DNA from 2 places in the Halalkalibacter sp. AB-rgal2 genome. Region 2 is predicted to be linked to the other one. Evidence: a T-box and tRNA genes for the amino acid it is inferred to sense, from the RefSeq annotation. Region 2 holds a T-box; the other holds one or more tRNA genes.
The links. A T-box is a leader RNA that pairs with one kind of tRNA and senses whether it is charged. The one in region 2 lies ahead of alaS (alanine--tRNA ligase), so its partner is inferred to be a tRNA-Ala.

Region 1 (9,154 bases), on a different contig from region 2:
CTTCGACCGTAGAAATGACGAGATTAATTCATTCAAGCAAGTCGGTTCTTACGTTAAAATGATGGTGATTTTGTCCGGAGTATCATTTGTGAAAGTAGTGATGTGGTTCAGCGCGTGATGTGTCCATAGCGGATAAGATAAAGATAGCTCTTTTTTATTCAGCCGGTTTACGACATTCTTTCCAATTCCGATAAATAAACTCAACTTTCATCGGGAAATAGTAGAAATGTTCTTGATTCTTTTCGAACGTTCCGCTAAAGTGAATAGTGATTGAAACTATTAAGGAGGCTTATTAATGGCTAAAATACAGTTTGACTATTCTAAAGCTTTGACGTTTTTTAATCAGCATGAAGTTGACTATTTACAAGGTGCAGTAAAAGCAGCACATGAAGCCTTACATAATGGGACAGGTGCAGGAAACGATTACTTAGGTTGGATTAACCTACCAACAGAATACGATAAGGAAGAGTTTGCTCGTATTCAAAAGGCAGCAGAGAAAATTAAACAAGATTCAGACGTTCTACTTGTTATCGGGATTGGTGGCTCTTATTTAGGAGCTCGTGCAGCGATAGAAGCGTTGCAACATTCGTTCTACAACATTCAAACGAAGGAAGAGCGTCAGACGCCACAAGTATTCTTTGTCGGTCAAAATATTAGCTCCACATATATGAAGGACCTATTAGCACTTATTGAGGGCAAAGATGTATCTGTCAATGTGATCTCAAAGTCAGGGACGACAACGGAGCCTGCTATTGCGTTCCGTATTTTCCGTGATTACTTAGAAAAGAAATATGGAGTAGAAGAAGCTCGTAAGCGTATTTATGCAACGACAGACAGCGAGAAGGGTGCTCTTAAGACGTTAGCGAACGAAGAAGGCTATGAATCATTTGTTGTTCCAGATGATGTAGGTGGTCGTTATTCCATTCTAACAGCGGTTGGATTACTTCCAATTGCCGTAAGTGGGCTTGATATTGAGAAAATGATGCAAGGTGCTGCTGATGCAAGTGCAGACTTCAATAATCCGAGCCTTGCTGAAAACGAATCCTATCAATATGCAGCTGTTCGAAATGTCCTATATAATAAAGGGAAAACGATTGAGTTAATGGTGAATTATGAGCCATCCCTACACTTTGTTTCAGAATGGTGGAAGCAATTGTACGGTGAAAGTGAAGGGAAAGATGGAAAAGGGATCTTCCCAGCTGCTGTTGATTTCTCAACAGATCTTCATTCAATGGGACAATACGTACAAGATGGTCGTCGTGATTTATTTGAAACGGTCATTTCGGTTGAAAAGTCTCGAGAAGAAGTTGTTATTGAGAAAGCAGATAGTGACTTAGATGGGTTAAATTACTTAGCAGGTCAAACGATGGACTTTGTTAATAAAAAAGCGTTTGAAGGGACGTTACTTGCTCATACAGATGGAGGAGTTCCCAACCTGATTGTCAACGTTCCTGAATTAAATGAATATTATTTCGGATATCTTGTGTACTTCTTTGAAAAAGCATGCGGAATTAGTGGCTATTTACTTGGTGTTAATCCGTTCGATCAGCCAGGTGTAGAAGCGTATAAAAAGAACATGTTTGCACTACTTGGCAAGCCAGGGTTTGAAAAGGAAAAAGCTGAGCTAGAAGCACGTTTGAAATAAGGAAGGAAAGCTGTTAGGGACAAGCCCTAACAGCTTTTTTGTGAATCCTCCTTCACCATACAAGTTATTTTTTAACTGGAACTCTTTTGACCCAGCCTCTTTCGTGTATTCTTACATCTTTATTGGACAGACTATTGTTAACGACGTGTTGAAGGGATGATCGAGATGCTTGCGATTGAATCGCCAGTTGAAGGAACACAAATAAAATTAAAGGTGTTAGAAGATAAACTAAAACCATTAGGCTACTCAATCGGTGGTGGCTGGGAGTATGATCATGGCTATTTAGATTATAAGATTGATGAAGAGGGAGGATATACTTTTCTAAGAATACCTTTTACTGCGGTTGATGGGGACCTTGATCAACGTGGTGTTTCAGTTGAACTTGGTACACCATACCTTCTTAATCATCGCTATCAACAAGGTCTTGATGATAACCCAGATGTCTTTAATGGTCTTGTGACGATCAATTTGAATAGTGCGATCAATCAGTTTAGCGAGCCCGTTGAAAAAGATGGTGACATTGATCCAAAATACTTTCCTGTAGCAAAAAGCTTAATTGATGAACTAGAGATGACAATTTTGACCTAATGAAAAGAAGGATCCACACAGAATTTGTGTGGATCACTTCTTCCATAAAGTTGATAAAAATCATAAGCCATGATCTTCAAATCTCTTCAGGTCATTTTTGTGTCCGATTAAGATCAGGACATCATTGATTAAAATCACGTCATGTGGATAAGGAGATACGTTAATATCCTCTCCACGTTTAATGGCTAATATCGTACAGCCGTATTTCGCCCGAATGTCAAGGTCAATGATCGAACGGTCTGCAATTTTGTCTGTAGCGAAAAACTCGACAATGCTGTATTCGTCCGAAAGTTCAATGTAATCAATGACCTTTTCTGATGTCAAATGCTGTGCAATACGAATCCCCATATCATATTCAGGGTGAATAATTTGATCGGCACCAATTTTTTCTAAAACCTTATGGTGGTAGTTATTTTGAGCTTTCACCCAAACTTGTGGGACGTCGAATTCCTTCAATAATAATGTGCATAAAATACTTGATTGAATATTATCACCAATGGCTACGACAACATGCTCAAAGTTGCGCACGCCGAGATTCTTTAACACTTTTTCATCGGTCGCATCTGCAATAACGGCATGAGTTGAAAAGCTTGTAAATTCATTCACTTTATCCTCATTTGTATCAATGGCCAATACCTCATGTCCCATACGGTATAGCTCCTTACAAACGGAGCTACCAAAACGTCCAAGCCCAATGACGGCAAATTGTTTTTTCATTACATTCTCCTTTTACCAGATCAAATTGTCATTAACTATGAATTAATGTACTCCTTTATCTGACGTCCGTCAACGGTTAGCTGATGATTTTTCGATAGGTCGTTTCGTCGCAAATAATGTACAGCTTAGCATCGACAGGAATAGGGTCTTGAAGACGACGAACAATACTGAAATCTTCATGATCGGCAATTAACGTAGCCCCTAGTTTTTTTAATGCACAGAAGGCATCGTCGTACACACACCAATCTAGCTTTTTAGGAATTTCCCAAATATCATCACCCTGCTTACGGTGAAGAAGCTGCATAAATAATTTCGTTGAACCGTTGTAAATCGCTGATTGAGCCATTAGGTCAGAAAAGACTTCATTTGATAAAATATATTCATCAATGTTGGCATGTTTAAAGTTTGGAATATGCTTTTCATTTAAGATTTCGGCAATGGTGTAAATTGGATGATTGCGTTCTTTTGCAAAATGTTCAATGGCAGTAGCGATCAATAATGTCTTGCCATCAGCTTCGACACTGTTATGAATCGGATCAGAGGCAAAAATGCAAACAGATGTCGCATATAATATATTGGCACGTTCTAGTGTTTCACGAGAGGTAGGATCACCTTGAATATAACTGATACGAGCGTGGCTACAAGGTGCTTGTTGTTTTGTATCAATGATGACAATATTGCTTTTATTGATAAGTAATAATTCTTCAATAGTCTTGAATGTTTTACTGGACCAACCGACGATAACAAAGTGTTTCTTCCCTTTGTAATCCAATTTACCCTCCTCCTTCATCGTTTGATAAGTACTAAATGCTTCGACGATCTTCCCAATCATGACACCAATTAAAGCAATTCCAGTTACATAGAGAAAAATCCCAAATGTTTGCCCTGCAACGGTTTTAGGAACATAATCACCGAATCCAACTGTAGTGATTGTTGTCATTACCCACCAAAATCCAATAAAGGGATTTGGGAATGTTTCAGGTTCAAGAGTATAAATAATAAAGGCACTAATAACACAAAAGCCCCCGGTAGCGGCGAAAATAATTGATTGCCGAATTCGAATGACTTTCTTCATAAGCTCAAACATCGCGCTATCCTCCTCTGTATTCCTTTGTCAGTATAGCCATCTTAGTAGCGGATCAATCATCTTTTTGATAAGATAGATGGCGTGAGGGGGAGATGCGTTTGACAGCAATCATTTTTGCGTTAGCGGTTTTTTGTGGTTGGTTTATTTTTGATTTTGTGAAGCATAAAAAAGTGACGATGGAAATGGTTATGAGCTCACTCGTCATTAGTGTGATTGCGGGTGTAGCCTGGTGGTTACTGGACTTCTTCTTTTAAAGGGAAAGTGTTTGCATGTTGTGTTGTATCCATATATAATTAATCATGTCCAATATCATGTGGGGCATTAGCTCAGCTGGGAGAGCGCTTCGCTGGCAGCGAAGAGGTCATCGGTTCGAGCCCGATATGCTCCACCAAAATGATTGATGCAGCGGCCGACTAGGCTGCTTTTTTGTACTTAGCGAACCGTTGTATGATTTATCAGACAACGTTGCTGGTGAAGAACGACCTGAGGATCTCACTCACTTCATGAGTAAGAAGCGTCGGGTCGTTTTTAGTTGAAAAAGAGTCGGAAAGTAGTATTTCATTACGAGCTTCTTATGTCTAAGGAGGCAAAAGAGAAAATACAGCTATCCGACTCATTTCCATTAAAGCACCTTATTGTCGCGAACTTTTCAAATCGCTTGGAAGAAAAATCGATATTTGAGCAAGATCGCTCGAACTTTTCGTGACAAGTATTACTCGCATAAAAAGGAGGATTCTAATATTCCTTCCTGAACGGTAGGGGGCGCAACAATACCATTGCATCATGGGGAGTTGTAGGACTTTGCACATTGTTGATATCGTGTATGTGTGTTGAGTATCTTAATCACACTTACTTTCATCTTATTATCAGCGCGGCTTGCTTTAAAATGTCATTTTCCATTTCTAATTGCTTATTTTGCTTTCTTAATTCCGCTAATTCTCTTTGTTCGTTTGTTAAGTTGTCCTTTTCCTTGAAAGAACCGGAAGTCTGACTCTCCCATTTATCTAAAGGTGAAGGAGTAAGATCATATTCACGAATAATCTCTTTCCTTAGTTAACCACTGTTATAAAGCTGCACAATCTGTTGTTTAAATTCTTCAGTAAATGTTTGACGTTCTCTTTTAGTCATCGTAGATTCTCCTCGACTTATGTTATCTGTAGTCTACTTGACTTAATTTTTCTGTCCAATTCAGTATAGTCTAATCATGTTCTATTCTATATCTTTTAAGAAGTTGAGTTAGGAAATACGCTAGGACTCCGATTATAATATCGCTCAGAAAAAGGTACAATTGCCTCATTCCGCCTCTTAGTTCAAGGAATTCCATCCTTATTTCTATACTTGCAAAGCCGAATGCAAAGACAGCAGATAAGAGTAATAAATAAAGAAAGAAATTCTTCTGATGATTTGTGCAGTATTGGTATAATAATAAAAAACTCACCGGAAGTACGGAGACTGTCATATTTAAACTAGCGGGAAGTGATGGTACTGAATAATAGTGATAAGCAAAATAACCGAGGTTGGTTAGAGCCAGTGCGGCATACGTCCATAACACATGCACCACAAATCCAAAAAACAACACTTCAAAAATCCTCTTTCTATCTACAGCGAAGAAAAGGATAACTAAAGGAATAATTAAAAATGAAGAAACCACCCAAAATTGCCACGTACCCATGTGGGAGTATTGACTCCAATAGGATTGTACTATCGTATTTAACTCCTCATGCTTATCGAAAATTTTATCTATATATTGATTTCGATTCATACTATTTCAACTCCTGTAATTGTTTATAACAAAAGTTTTTGGTTATATAGGTTTAAATATTCATCTATGTAGGTATCGTTACCAATTTTTCCATTAATGGTGGTGAGCGCTGTTTGTTGCACTAAGGGATGCTAATCGGAAGAAGGTAAACGAAAGAGAACAACAGATTATTTGCTACTCAGTACAACGATGCCGTTGAAAATATTCGGAGACAATTAAGTTTATTATGTAATCGTCTTTTTTCGTAGTTGACACATACTACGCGGAAGGAATTAACCAATTACGCAAAATTTTTTGTTATGCTTTATTTATAGAAATCATTAGATAGTGGAGGATCTCACTTAAACGAAACGAACAATTAATTAATAAGGAAGTGTTTTGTTTGCGTTTTAAAGAAAATTATAAGAAAGGCGTTAAATTTAATTAATTGATTATAGAGGGGGATGGTATTGAATAAATTAGGACTTTTTCCTTTATTGATGGCTATTGCAAGTATTATTTCACTTTTAATTTTAAGAGGACCTAATGCAAATTAAACGGTCATCATGTTGCACAAATCGAAATCGAATCGCTTAGACAACGTTTGGGCTGGCATTCTTTTAGATTATAACAAGCGAAATCTCAGCAGCTTTTTGGAATAAAAAAGGTTTTATTAGAATTAGCACATCCACTGATAACCAAATTGATATTTATGAAAAACATTAACTGTGAAAAAATGTACTTAAACAAACGAGCGCTTTACTTATTAAGAGAAAGGGTGATTAGGTGATAAAAACAACGTTCTTGTCTAGCTTAATTGGGATTACAATTTTAATGCTAATAGCACTAATTATTCCTAGATATGAACAAATGCTTGGTTTTTTCAATATTAAATGGATTTTAATTTATTCAATTTTATTAAGTGTTTTGTATTTCTTATTTGGTATTTTAATTGAGACTAAAAGGCTAATTAAAATTAATTTTAAGAAAATAAGGGTTAAGTGGCTACTGTTTAGTTTTGTAATTTTGTTAATTTTATTAGTTTTCGTTCCTGGACCCTATTGGTTCATGCTTCTTCCTAATAATTTTTTCTTTATATTCACAATTGAAGTTCAAGTTATTTTGAACGTTCTCGCAGGAATTTTACTTGTACGCTCATTTGATGTAGAGTGTTAACCTTTTTGTTAAGTTTCCAGTAAGCTTTAATAAAAAAGATATGAGCATAGTAGTTGTACTTTAGAGAAGTGATTCTGGGAGGTGGAGCATAATGTGGTGGGATTTAGCCCCAATTATAATCGCTATTTGTTCAATTATAATTAGCATTAATGTTTTTAAGGTGAAGAAGAATAAAAAGTATTTTTGGAGTTCTCTAACATTATCGGGTATTAACCTTTTAGGAGGTTGGATTCTGGTGATTTATATTAACTTTATAGCAGGTTTAATTTTATTGACTATTCCACTTTTTATTCTATTGAATGGATTTTTTTACTATAAGAAAGCGAATTAAACATAGTTTGTGAAAAGATATACTCAAAGTAACGGAGTGAGATCGTGAAAGAAGAACAGTCTCTTTTCACTAAAGGTGTAGAAAAGTTTTTAAAGCACCCCAGTCGAGACTGTACACGGTTTTGAATTAACAATTGTTGAAAGGTAGGAGAAAAATATGGATATATTTGTCCGAAACGCTAACGGAACTGCTGGTACACCCCCAAAAGAAATGGTTATGGAATATATGATTGGACGTTTTAAAAAGGGAACGGATGAATAAAACTTCACTTTAATTCGTAATGACTTTCTACAAAACATGAGGAACATATATGACCAATAAAATGATGAGTCTATCAAACAATCGGCTTTAGAATTGATTGCAACTGTTAATGACAAAAAGTACAAAAAAATATATGAATACATTATCAAGTGGTTTATAATAACGAATTAACGTGAGGTGCTTTTATGTGTGAATTGGAACATATTTTAGGTCTAGGTCCAAGTGATAAAATTAGGAAGGTACCTGGTACAACATGTACTGAAGAAAGAGAATATAGATATGTCAAATGCAGTCATAACGCAAATACAGCAACTTTATTTAAAAAGCTTATACGTAAGGTGGATCCACCATTAGCTACCAGTGGTGGTGCAATAAATGAAGGATGCATAATTACTTTGCCATCAGATGAGTGTTATTTTGCTATTTCCTATAAGGGAGATATTGAGGGGTGGCGTCAACAAATTGAGAAAGGCGCAGCCAATCTTGGATTATCTGTCGCAAGAGTCTCTGAAAATAGCCTCGTCCTTGCAGAAGGTGATGAAGTACTTCTGTCTGAATGCGCGTTTAAATTTTATTAGACTGAAATTTATAGAGTATGATTATGAACATGTATGGTAGTAGAACCATTTGCTGCGCAGCAAATAATTAAACTAACTGGACTAAACTTACGGGAAAATACACCAGGACTTCACAAAGGAAGCACAACCATTACAAAACGAGGGAGAAAGAAACTCAGAGCTCTCCTTTTTCGAGTTGTAAAGCCTTTGGTCGCTAAGGATTAAGCCTTTAAAGCCATGCATGAGTATTATACTACTCGTCCTGATAATCCATTGCATTGGGGGGAGCAGGAACCTTTATTCATCACATGGACATTGCAAACAGAACTACTAGTACGTACATACTTAATAGCAATATACTAAATGCCACAACAGTAAATATAAAAATTTGGAAAATTGGGCTATAACCTTTTTTCAAACTAAACAAATAAGTAAATATCCCATATAACCCCACGAAAACTAAAAAGACCTCTTTATTAATATTGTGGTATTCATAGAAAACATATAGCAAGATAAAGATGATATGGAACATAACTGCGGAAATAGGTAATAAATAAGCAGATTTTTTTGGAGTTCTTTTATTTTGAGCTTTTGCATTCTCGATATAGACAGTATATTGAATTGATCCCACTACAATCAATACGAAGATAACTACAATGAAAAATGATAATGAAAACACTTATTGTTTAACCCCTTCATCTAAAGATACTTTGTTATACGTTGTTATTACCTTATTCAAAATCTACCATCCATTAAAATAGTCAAATTTCCAGTCATACCATGATACCATATCATCAAAATCTCCTAATTCTTTACAGCTTAATATATACTCGAGTGCTTTTTGTGAATAATCATCATTCTTTTCGGATAAATACGCTATTGTATTTTCTAGTCCTGCTCCTATAATAAGCTGAATATCAAACGCACAATAGGTATCATAATCTATTTTTTTGCTGCCCAAAGTAAATCCACATCGTTTATATCTTTCATTCTATATACTAAAAACGCACACCAGTATAAATTCTCATAAAAACCACCTATTGTTTCATTT
Region 2 (9,154 bases):
TGCTACTTCAGCATGCTGTTTAATCTCAATAATGGCATCCATGCTGAGCTCACGTGCTAAAACCGCTCGCGTAGCTCCTCTTTTTCCCCAATAGTTTGCTGTAAACCAATTTGTCGCTGTCGTCTCTGTATTCCAATGTAAAGGCATTTCAGGTGCAACGTCGCGAACAGTCATCACAACTGCTGGGTCACCGAATACGATGGCATCTATTTCTGCTTCACTTAAAAAAGCCACATATTCTGCCAGCTCTTCTATTTTGTCATTGTGAAAGAGGGCATTCATTGCAACGTATATTTTTTTATTTTGTTTATGGGCAAGCTCGACCGCTTGTTTAATATCATTTCGCGTAAATTCACCAGCAAGACGTAATCCATAACGTTCTTCACCTACAATCGCCGCATCAGCTCCAGCGTTAAATAAACGTTCAAGTGCATTAAGATTCTTTGGTGTTACAAGTAATTCAGGCTTTTTCACCGTCCTACTCTCCTTTTTACTATCGTTTTATACTAATCGCCAATCCATCACCAACTGGCACAATTCTCGTATCGTAACGAGGGTGCGCCATTAACCAAGAGTTATACATTTTTATTTTCTCTGTTAGTTTTCGCAATCTTTTTGATTCAACCTCAGTCTCTGCAACTAAACCGCGAAAAAGAACATTATCAGAAAAGATCACACCGCCGCGCTTTACATACGGTTCGTATGTTTCAAAGAAGCGTTGATATTGACCTTTAGCAGCATCAATAAATAATACATCAAAATAGGGCAAAGATTCAAGTTTTTCACCTAGATTCAATGCATCACCGAACCAAACATTAATCTTGCTATCTAGCCCGACACGTTGAATGTTTTGAAGAGCTTGTTCATATCGCTGCTCATCTCGTTCCATTGTCACAACCGTCGCTCCAGTTGCTTGACTCATTCGAATGGCTGAATACCCGATAGCTGTGCCAATTTCTAATATCCTTTCCGGCTTCATTAGCTTTAATTGCTGAAGTAAGAACTCCATCGCAATGATATCCATAATCGGTACATGATCTCGTACTGCTTGTCGCTCCATTTCTTCTACAATTGAACCTCTACTTGGAATTAACGATTTCACATAAGTCTCAAGTTGTTCCATCTTCTACCTCCATCTCGCTCATATGGAAAAGAGGGTGTGTCAATGACACCTCCCCCCTCATAATTGAAGTCACTGGAAGGGCACCGAAAAAGTTAAAACTAAACTTTTTCAGTGCCCCTTATCATTACTCTTCATCCTCTTGTTCTGCTTCTTCAGCCGCTTCAATCCACTCATGACGATAACGATCTCGATTTGCTAAGTGCTCTTCATACGTATCCGTATACAGAACATCTCCATTAATTCGCGCGTAGAAATAAAGGTCGCCTGTTATTTCTGGACGAACTACAGCTTCTATCGAATCCTGTCCTGGTCCAGCAATCGGACCAATAGGTATTCCATCTACAACATACGTATTATAAGGGGAGTCATATTGAGTGTCCGGTATTGATGTCATATATAAATGCTCACCTATTGCATAAGCGGTAGTCGGATCGACTTGTAGTTTCATTCCACGCTCTAAACGCGTATGAAGGACACCTGAGATCATATAACGATCTTCAGACTTCTGTGCTTCTCGCTCAATAATTGAAGCTAATGTCAATACTTCATGCGGTGTTAATTCAAGCTCGTCCATCTCTTCTTCAAGGTTAGTTAGAATCGCCTGTGTTCTACTTAGCATCGCTTCGACGATTTCCTCAATAGAAGGATTTTCAACCATGAAATCATATCGTGCTGGAAATAGGTACCCTTCTAATGGATAACGAATATCTTCATCTAAAACAACCTCAGTTAGCATATCATATCGTTCAATCAACGATTCAACATAGTCTTTATCATGGATAACCGCTTCAAGATCCTCAACCGTATGATCCGTTTCTTTTGCGATAGCTTCAATCATATGCTCAAGCCATAACCCTTCAGGAATAGTAAATACCAATTCTGGGTCTTGCATAACCGTTCCATCTTTTAAGGATTCAATAATTTCATCCATTGTCATACCTGTATGGAGTCGATAATCTCCTGCTTGAAATCCAGATTCATTTTTATATCGTACATAATAACGAAAGACGGTCCCATTACGAACAAGCCCTTCTTCTTCTAGTATCGTTCCGATGTGATTGGCAGTAGAACCAATTGGTATCGTAATCTCCATTTCCTCTGGTGAGTCTTCATCAACTGGAGATAGAGCATTGGTTATATATGAATACGCACCAAATCCTGCGATCGTTCCAAGTATAACTAAGCCAAGAAACGCAAAAAAGACAATACGCCTTACTATTCGAGCTTGAGTTGCTCTTTCATGATACAAGGAATTTCTTTGTTTATCGTCGGAATTAGACATCCTTCTCCTCCTTCCACCGTATCATTATACTATATTTTTCTAATATGTCAGCAATAAAAACTTGAAAATTCATGTTTGTGGTAAACAATGTAAATAAATGATCGAACCTTCATTGATTCAACTTTTAAGAATTTAATACACTCTCACCTGAAAAAAGGTATTTCGGAAGGTCTTAACTACCGAAATACCTTTAAGACAATGCCTTTATTCTTGATCTTCGCTAAATGTATTCAACATTTCTTCAACCATTTCCCACTCTTGATCGGATTCTAACGGAAATAGAGCGATATCGTTTTCTTCACCTTCGCGATCTTCAAAACGGAAAGCGAACACCTCGACCTCTTCATCCTCATCTTCTTGATCAGAGCCAACAGGCGTTAACAAAATATATGATTGATCCGTTTCATCTACTTGAAAACGAAATAATTCATCAAATAAATGCTCATCCCCATTCTCATCGGGAATGACAATGCGTTCTTTCTCTTCGTTTGCCATAAGACACCTCTTTCACTTATTTATGATCCAAATAACCTTGTAAAATCATTACTGCAGCCATTTTATCGATCACTTTCTTACGTTTTTTTCGACTAACATCAGCTGAAATGAGCATTTTTTCTGCTGCAACCGTCGTTAATCGTTCATCCCAAAATGTCATATCACAAGTGACAAACTCTTGAAGTTGCTCAGCAAACTCCTTGCTTCGCTCACCACTTGGACCAATGGAACCATTCATATTCTTAGGTAATCCTATGACTATATGGCTTACTCCATGCTCTTTAACAAGGTTAGCTATCTTTTCCATATCTTCAGAAGGGTTGTCTTCATTTCGTCTAATGGTATCCAGACCTTGGGCTGTCCAACCTAGCTCATCACTAAGGGCAATTCCAACTGTTTTCGTACCCACATCTAATCCTAACGCTCTCATCCAATCTCCTTTTGGTGTTGTGTGAGATAGGATTTCACCAATTCTTCAATTAATTCGTCCCGTTCTAGCTTGCGAATGAGCGTACGAGCATCCTTATGGCGAGGAATGTACGCAGGATCTCCTGACAGTAAATAGCCAACAATTTGGTTGATAGGGTTATAACCTTTTTCCTCAAGTGATCCATACACAGAAAGAAGTACCTCTTGCACATCCACATCAACCGAATCATCCTGAAAATCAAATTGCATCGTTTTGTCCATAGAGCTCATCACACACACCTCTTTCATTCATTGCTAGTCTCCTTCTTCCCTTAAAAGCTAGCTTGTCTTTATTTCCATTGTACACCAAAATGATCCATTTAGGAAATTGTATTTACGTAATCTTGAACAAAGGCAAGTGCCTTTTCTAATTCCTCTGGCTTCTTTCCACCTGCTTGGGCCATATCGGGACGTCCACCACCTCCGCCTCCGCAGCGTGTCGCTACTTCCTTTACAAGCTTACCGGCATGATAACCAGATTCAAGCAAATCTTTTGTCACACCAGCTACAATGTTTACTTTTTCACCAGATACAGCAGCTAATACAATGATACCTGAAGATAGGTCCTGCTTTAATTTGTCGACAATTGCTCGTAATGCATCCTTATCACCAGCATTCACTTTTTTCGCAAGTACCTTTACTCCATTAATTTCAACAACATCATCAATTAGGCTTCCAGCTTCCATGTTACCCAATTTTGCCATTAAAGATTCATTCTCACGCTGAACTTCTTTTAATTGTTGATTTAAAGACTCCACTCGTTGTGGAACTTCCTCTACTCGTTTCGCTTTCAGGATAGAAGCAGCATCTTGTAAATCTCGTAGTTGACTGCTCATTTGCTCAAAAGCACCTTGTGCCGTTAACGCTTCAATTCGGCGCACTCCTGCACCAATTCCAGATTCACTTACAAGCTTACACAAGCCAATTTCAGCTGTATTTCGAACATGACAGCCACCACAAAGCTCCAAACTATATTCGCCGACTCTCACAACACGTACTGTTTCTCCATATTTCTCACCAAAGAGCGCCATTGCTCCCATAGCTTTTGCTTCATCTAGCTTCTTTATTGTAATATCAACATCGGTCGCTTCCCAAATTTGTTTATTGACAATCTCTTCAATTCGACTTAATTCTTCTTTCGTCACTTGACCAAAATGAGAGAAATCGAATCGAAGTCTTTCAGCGGACACGAGGGAGCCAGCTTGATTCACATGCTCACCTAAAACATCCTTTAACGCTTGATGAAGCAGATGAGTCGCCGTATGATTTTTCACAATCGCTTTTCTGCTTGGAGCATTCACTTCAGCGATAGCCGTTGCTCCAACCTGCATAACACCCTCTTTTATAATAATTGTATGAAGATGCTGACCGTTAGGCGCTTTCTTCACATTCTGAACATCAGCTACAAACCCTTCACCACTAATCGTACCAACATCCGCGATTTGTCCACCGCTTTCAGCATAGAATGGTGTTTTGCTTAGAATAATTTGCACTTGCTCTTGTTCGTGTGCTTCTCTTATTACTTCTTTATCAGCAATGATTACTTCAATCTTTGTCTGTTCAACCTTCAGCTCATCATATCCAACGAAAACACTTTCAGCATTAATCTGTCCAAGTACCTCATCCTGAACTTGCATTGAGCCTGTTTCTTGTCTCGCTGAACGAGCACGTGAACGTTGACCTTCCATTTCCTCTTCAAAGCCTTCACGGTCGATTGTTAAACCTTGTTCTTCCACGTATTCTTCTGTCAAATCAACAGGGAATCCATACGTATCATAAAGCCGGAAAACGTCAACACCAGAAATCACTTTCTCATCATTCTGCTTTGCCTCATCAAGCACCTTATGTAAAATAGCTAATCCTTCATGAAGGGTTTCATGGAATCTCTCTTCCTCATTTTTCATGACTTTTTGCACAAATTCTGTCTTCTCTTTTACCTCTGGATAGAAATCCACCATAATTTCACCGACAACCGGAACGAGTTCATACATAAAAGGACGGTCAATTCCAATCAACTTTGCATATCGAACAGCTCGACGTAAAAGACGACGTAATACATATCCACGTCCCTCATTGGAAGGCAATGCACCATCCGTTACGGCAAATGTCACCGTTCGAACGTGATCGGCAATCACTTTAAAAGCAACATCAATTTCAACATCTTGGCCATATGATTTTCCGGAAATAGGCTCCGTTGCTTTAATAATCGGCATAAATAAATCCGTTTCAAAGTTTGTCGGAACATCTTGGATAATGGACACCATACGTTCAAGTCCCATACCTGTATCTATGTTTTTCTTAGGTAGTGGTGTGTATGTACCGTCTGGATTATGGTTAAATTGTGAAAATACTAAATTCCATACTTCAAGATATCGATCGTTTTCCCCACCAGGATAAAGCTCAGGATCACTCTCATCGTCACCATATGCTACGCCACGATCATAAAATATTTCCGTATTTGGTCCACTTGGACCTTCACCAATATCCCAGAAATTCCCTTCTAAACGAATAATTCGTTCAGGTGGAAGCCCAATTGTCGATTGCCAATATTCATAAGCTTCGTGATCTTCCGGATGAACCGTTACTGATAGCTTATCAGGGTCAAACCCAATCCATTTCTCGCTCGTTAGAAACTCCCAAGCCCACTCAATCGCTTCCTCCTTAAAGTAATCTCCAATTGAAAAGTTCCCAAGCATTTCAAAAAACGTATGATGCCGAGCTGTCTTACCTACGTTTTCAATATCATTTGTTCGAATCGATTTTTGCGCATTTGTTATACGGGGATTATCGGGAATCACTCGACCATCAAAATACTTCTTTAAGGTAGCTACCCCACTATTAATCCATAATAAAGTCGGATCATCATGCGGGACGAGTGATGCACTTGGTTCAATATCGTGCCCTTTTTCTTTAAAAAAATCTAAAAACATTTGTCTAACTTGTGCAGATGTTAAATGTTTCACCTTCATCGACTCCCTTTACATGTAATCGGGTAGACCAAATTCTCGTAACATTCATAGAAAAAAGCCCTCACTCCCTCAATAAAGGGACGAGAGCTTGTTCACGCGGTACCACCCTAATTATAGACATTCGTCTATCACTTTCATACCTTAACGCGGGTTAACGGTAGCGATTAGCTACACTCAGGATTAGCGTTCTGAAGCTCTTCACTTAGTTCACCTTCCAGCCTCGGGCAAACCTCTCTATACAAGTGGAACTGCTTCATACTCGTTCCTTCAACGTTTTTACCTGTTCATTTCGCTCTTTTATTATAAAAATGTAACAAGCAAATGTCAACGTGCGAGACGGTATGAACGTATGTGTAAAAAAACCACCTTACCTATGGCCAATAATGGTACAGCCAATAACATACCTAAAAAACCCCCAATTTCTACACCAACTAATAAAGCTAAAATAATTAATACTGGGTGAAGGTGTATACTCTTTCCAACGATAACTGGTGATAGAATGTTACTTTCTAGCTGTTGAATAATAAATAATAAGAGAATCGTAAATAATCCAAGCTGCCACGATTCAAGAAAACTAACAATCACAGCAGGAGCCGCACCTATGTAAGGACCAAAAAATGGAATCAAATCAAGTGCGCCGATAAAAACACCGAGAAGAATCGGGTATGGTACACCTAACAGCCACAGACCGAGAGTTGACATGACTCCTACTAGTAACGATACGAGTAATTGTCCTCGTATAAATCCTCCTATCGCTTGGTCGACATCCTTTATAAAGCGCTGCAAAGGTTTTCGCCATCTTCGAGGTGTCACATACCAACAAATCCTCTGAATTTGATCATAATCTTTCAATAAATAAAAAACTAAAAATGGGATCACGATTAAAGCGAAAAAAGATGTCACTAAAAAGAGAAACACTGCTTCTACTTGACTAAAAATGTGTTCACCTAATCGAATTAATTGATCTTTCCAATTTTCTACCTGAAGCTGGATGGGCTCTGGCAAACTATGGAGCTGGTGGTCCATTTCATCTGTTGCTTGCTCAATCATTTGAACTTGCTCAGGTACAACTTCAACAAAATGTTCAATTTGCTTTTTCAATTCTGGAAATCCAATCATAGCAATAAGTGCAAACAAGCCGATCATTAAAAGAAAAAGTAACATAACAGCTACGGTTCTTGACATCCCAACTTCATGAAGCTTCTCCACTATCGGGTGAAGTAAATAAGCAATCAACACCGATACACCGAGCGGTAATACTAAAGCCTTGAAAATAGCGCTAAAAGGTGCAAAAATTGGTGTAAGCTGAATAAAAACAAAGATAATGAGAGCAATGATCAAAATAAGAGCAGAACGATATAACCATCTAAACCATTTGTTGTTATTCTCCACCTCTCTCACCTCTTTCATTAGTATGACCAATTTAAATAGAATCATCATGAACCTAATATAAGAATTTCATCCCACGAACATGTTTTTCATGTTACTGTAAAAAAAGGATATTAAGTCTTTAGGAGGTTATCATGTTTACAAAAAAAATAGATGATTCGTTAATGATTAAACAAATTGAATACACAGATGCTCATCAACTGTTTTATGTAACAGAACAATCAAGAAGCCATTTACGCAAATGGCTTCCCTGGGTAGATGACACAACAACTGTTGAACATACCAAAAACTTCATTCACTCCTGCGAACAGCTCGCTAACGAAAGCAAAGGTTTAAATACTGTCATACTCTATGACGATCAAATCGTTGGAAATGCAGGATTTAATCAAATTGATCACATTAATAAAATAACAACGATTGGTTACTGGTTGGCAGAAAACGTTCAAGGAAAAGGAATTATGACTCGTGTTGTTCAAGCCTTAACAGCTTACACATTCGAAGAGCTACAATTCAACAAAGTCGAGATACGTGTTGCTAAAGAAAATAAAAAAAGCCGTCGCATACCAGAACGACTCGGCTTCCTTCATGAAGGCTGTATTCGAAATAGTCAATACTTACACCATACATATATGGATATCATTATTTATGGGTTATTAAAAGATGAATGGATGAGTCAGAATGTTAACTGAAGTACCTCTCCTATATTTCATTTTTAACTTATGCACCCATTCTTCTCTATTTTTCACTTTCTTTAATAAATTCCATTCGATTCCCGAACGGGTCACGACATTCAAATCGCTCATACCCTGGGATAGGAACGGCTTCAACAATCTCGATTCCTAACTTATTCAATCTTTGTTTCCAATAATCTAGATCGGACACTTCATAGGCAATATGTGCCTTCGTCTGAAAACGATCAAACCCTTCTTCTGTCCCAACATGTACTTGACGATTACCCACCTTTAGCCAAAATCCTCCTCTCCCCTGTAATGACGCTGGCTTTTCCATTTCCTCTATCCCTAACCCTTCACAATAGAAAGCTCTCCCTGCCTCTTCTTCCCCTGTTGGAATCGTTATTTGGACATGATGTAATCCTTTGATCATCCTCTCTCACTCCTCTAATTTTGTATATATCGTTCATTCCAATCGAACGTATGCAGGTTCTATTCACGAATCACTCCCGAAAAGTTAATTGCTCACCCTTATTACTAATTCCTTCCTCTCCTTCACTCCTAAATGTCCCCACTTTTGCAACTCACCTTGTAATTCTACACTTACCATTAAAACCCTTTTACTCATTCTTGTTTCAAAATCATTTCAAAAAAACGCCACAACCTAATACAATTACGGCTGTGACGTCTCACTCATACTATTTATTGTTGTACAATCGCTTCTGCTAACACATCTATACGAGTTAATACTTCTTGA

Region 1: it encodes a tRNA-Ala, which carries the amino acid that the T-box ahead of alaS (alanine--tRNA ligase) is inferred to sense. The anticodon was not compared.

What each region holds. Positions count from the first base shown of each region.
Region 1 is NZ_JBGUAV010000007.1:114,504-123,657, forward strand. It holds gene ACERJO_RS08085 (glucose-6-phosphate isomerase) at 296-1,645, shown strand; gene ACERJO_RS08090 (YugN-like family protein) at 1,811-2,233, shown strand; gene ACERJO_RS08095 (potassium channel family protein) at 2,294-2,950, opposite strand; gene ACERJO_RS08100 (ion channel) at 3,027-4,037, opposite strand; gene ACERJO_RS08105 (hypothetical protein) at 4,136-4,291, shown strand; tRNA gene ACERJO_RS08110 (tRNA-Ala) at 4,353-4,428, shown strand; partial or broken gene ACERJO_RS08115 (transposase) at 4,808-5,165, opposite strand; gene ACERJO_RS08120 (CBO0543 family protein) at 5,236-5,799, opposite strand; gene ACERJO_RS08125 (hypothetical protein) at 7,732-8,124, shown strand; partial or broken gene ACERJO_RS08130 (transposase) at 8,182-8,325, shown strand; gene ACERJO_RS08135 (hypothetical protein) at 8,846-9,064, opposite strand.
Region 2 is NZ_JBGUAV010000003.1:213,247-222,400, forward strand. It holds gene ACERJO_RS04125 (peptidase U32 family protein) at 1-474, opposite strand, end outside; gene ACERJO_RS04130 (O-methyltransferase) at 494-1,123, opposite strand; gene mltG (endolytic transglycosylase MltG) at 1,248-2,405, opposite strand; gene ACERJO_RS04140 (DUF1292 domain-containing protein) at 2,610-2,900, opposite strand; gene ruvX (Holliday junction resolvase RuvX) at 2,917-3,330, opposite strand; gene ACERJO_RS04150 (IreB family regulatory phosphoprotein) at 3,327-3,599, opposite strand; gene alaS (alanine--tRNA ligase) at 3,689-6,331, opposite strand; T-box leader at 6,411-6,617, opposite strand; gene ACERJO_RS04160 (AI-2E family transporter) at 6,662-7,729, opposite strand; gene ACERJO_RS04165 (GNAT family N-acetyltransferase) at 7,861-8,415, shown strand; gene ACERJO_RS04170 (VOC family protein) at 8,462-8,830, opposite strand; gene ACERJO_RS04175 (NADPH-dependent FMN reductase) at 9,100-9,154, opposite strand, start outside.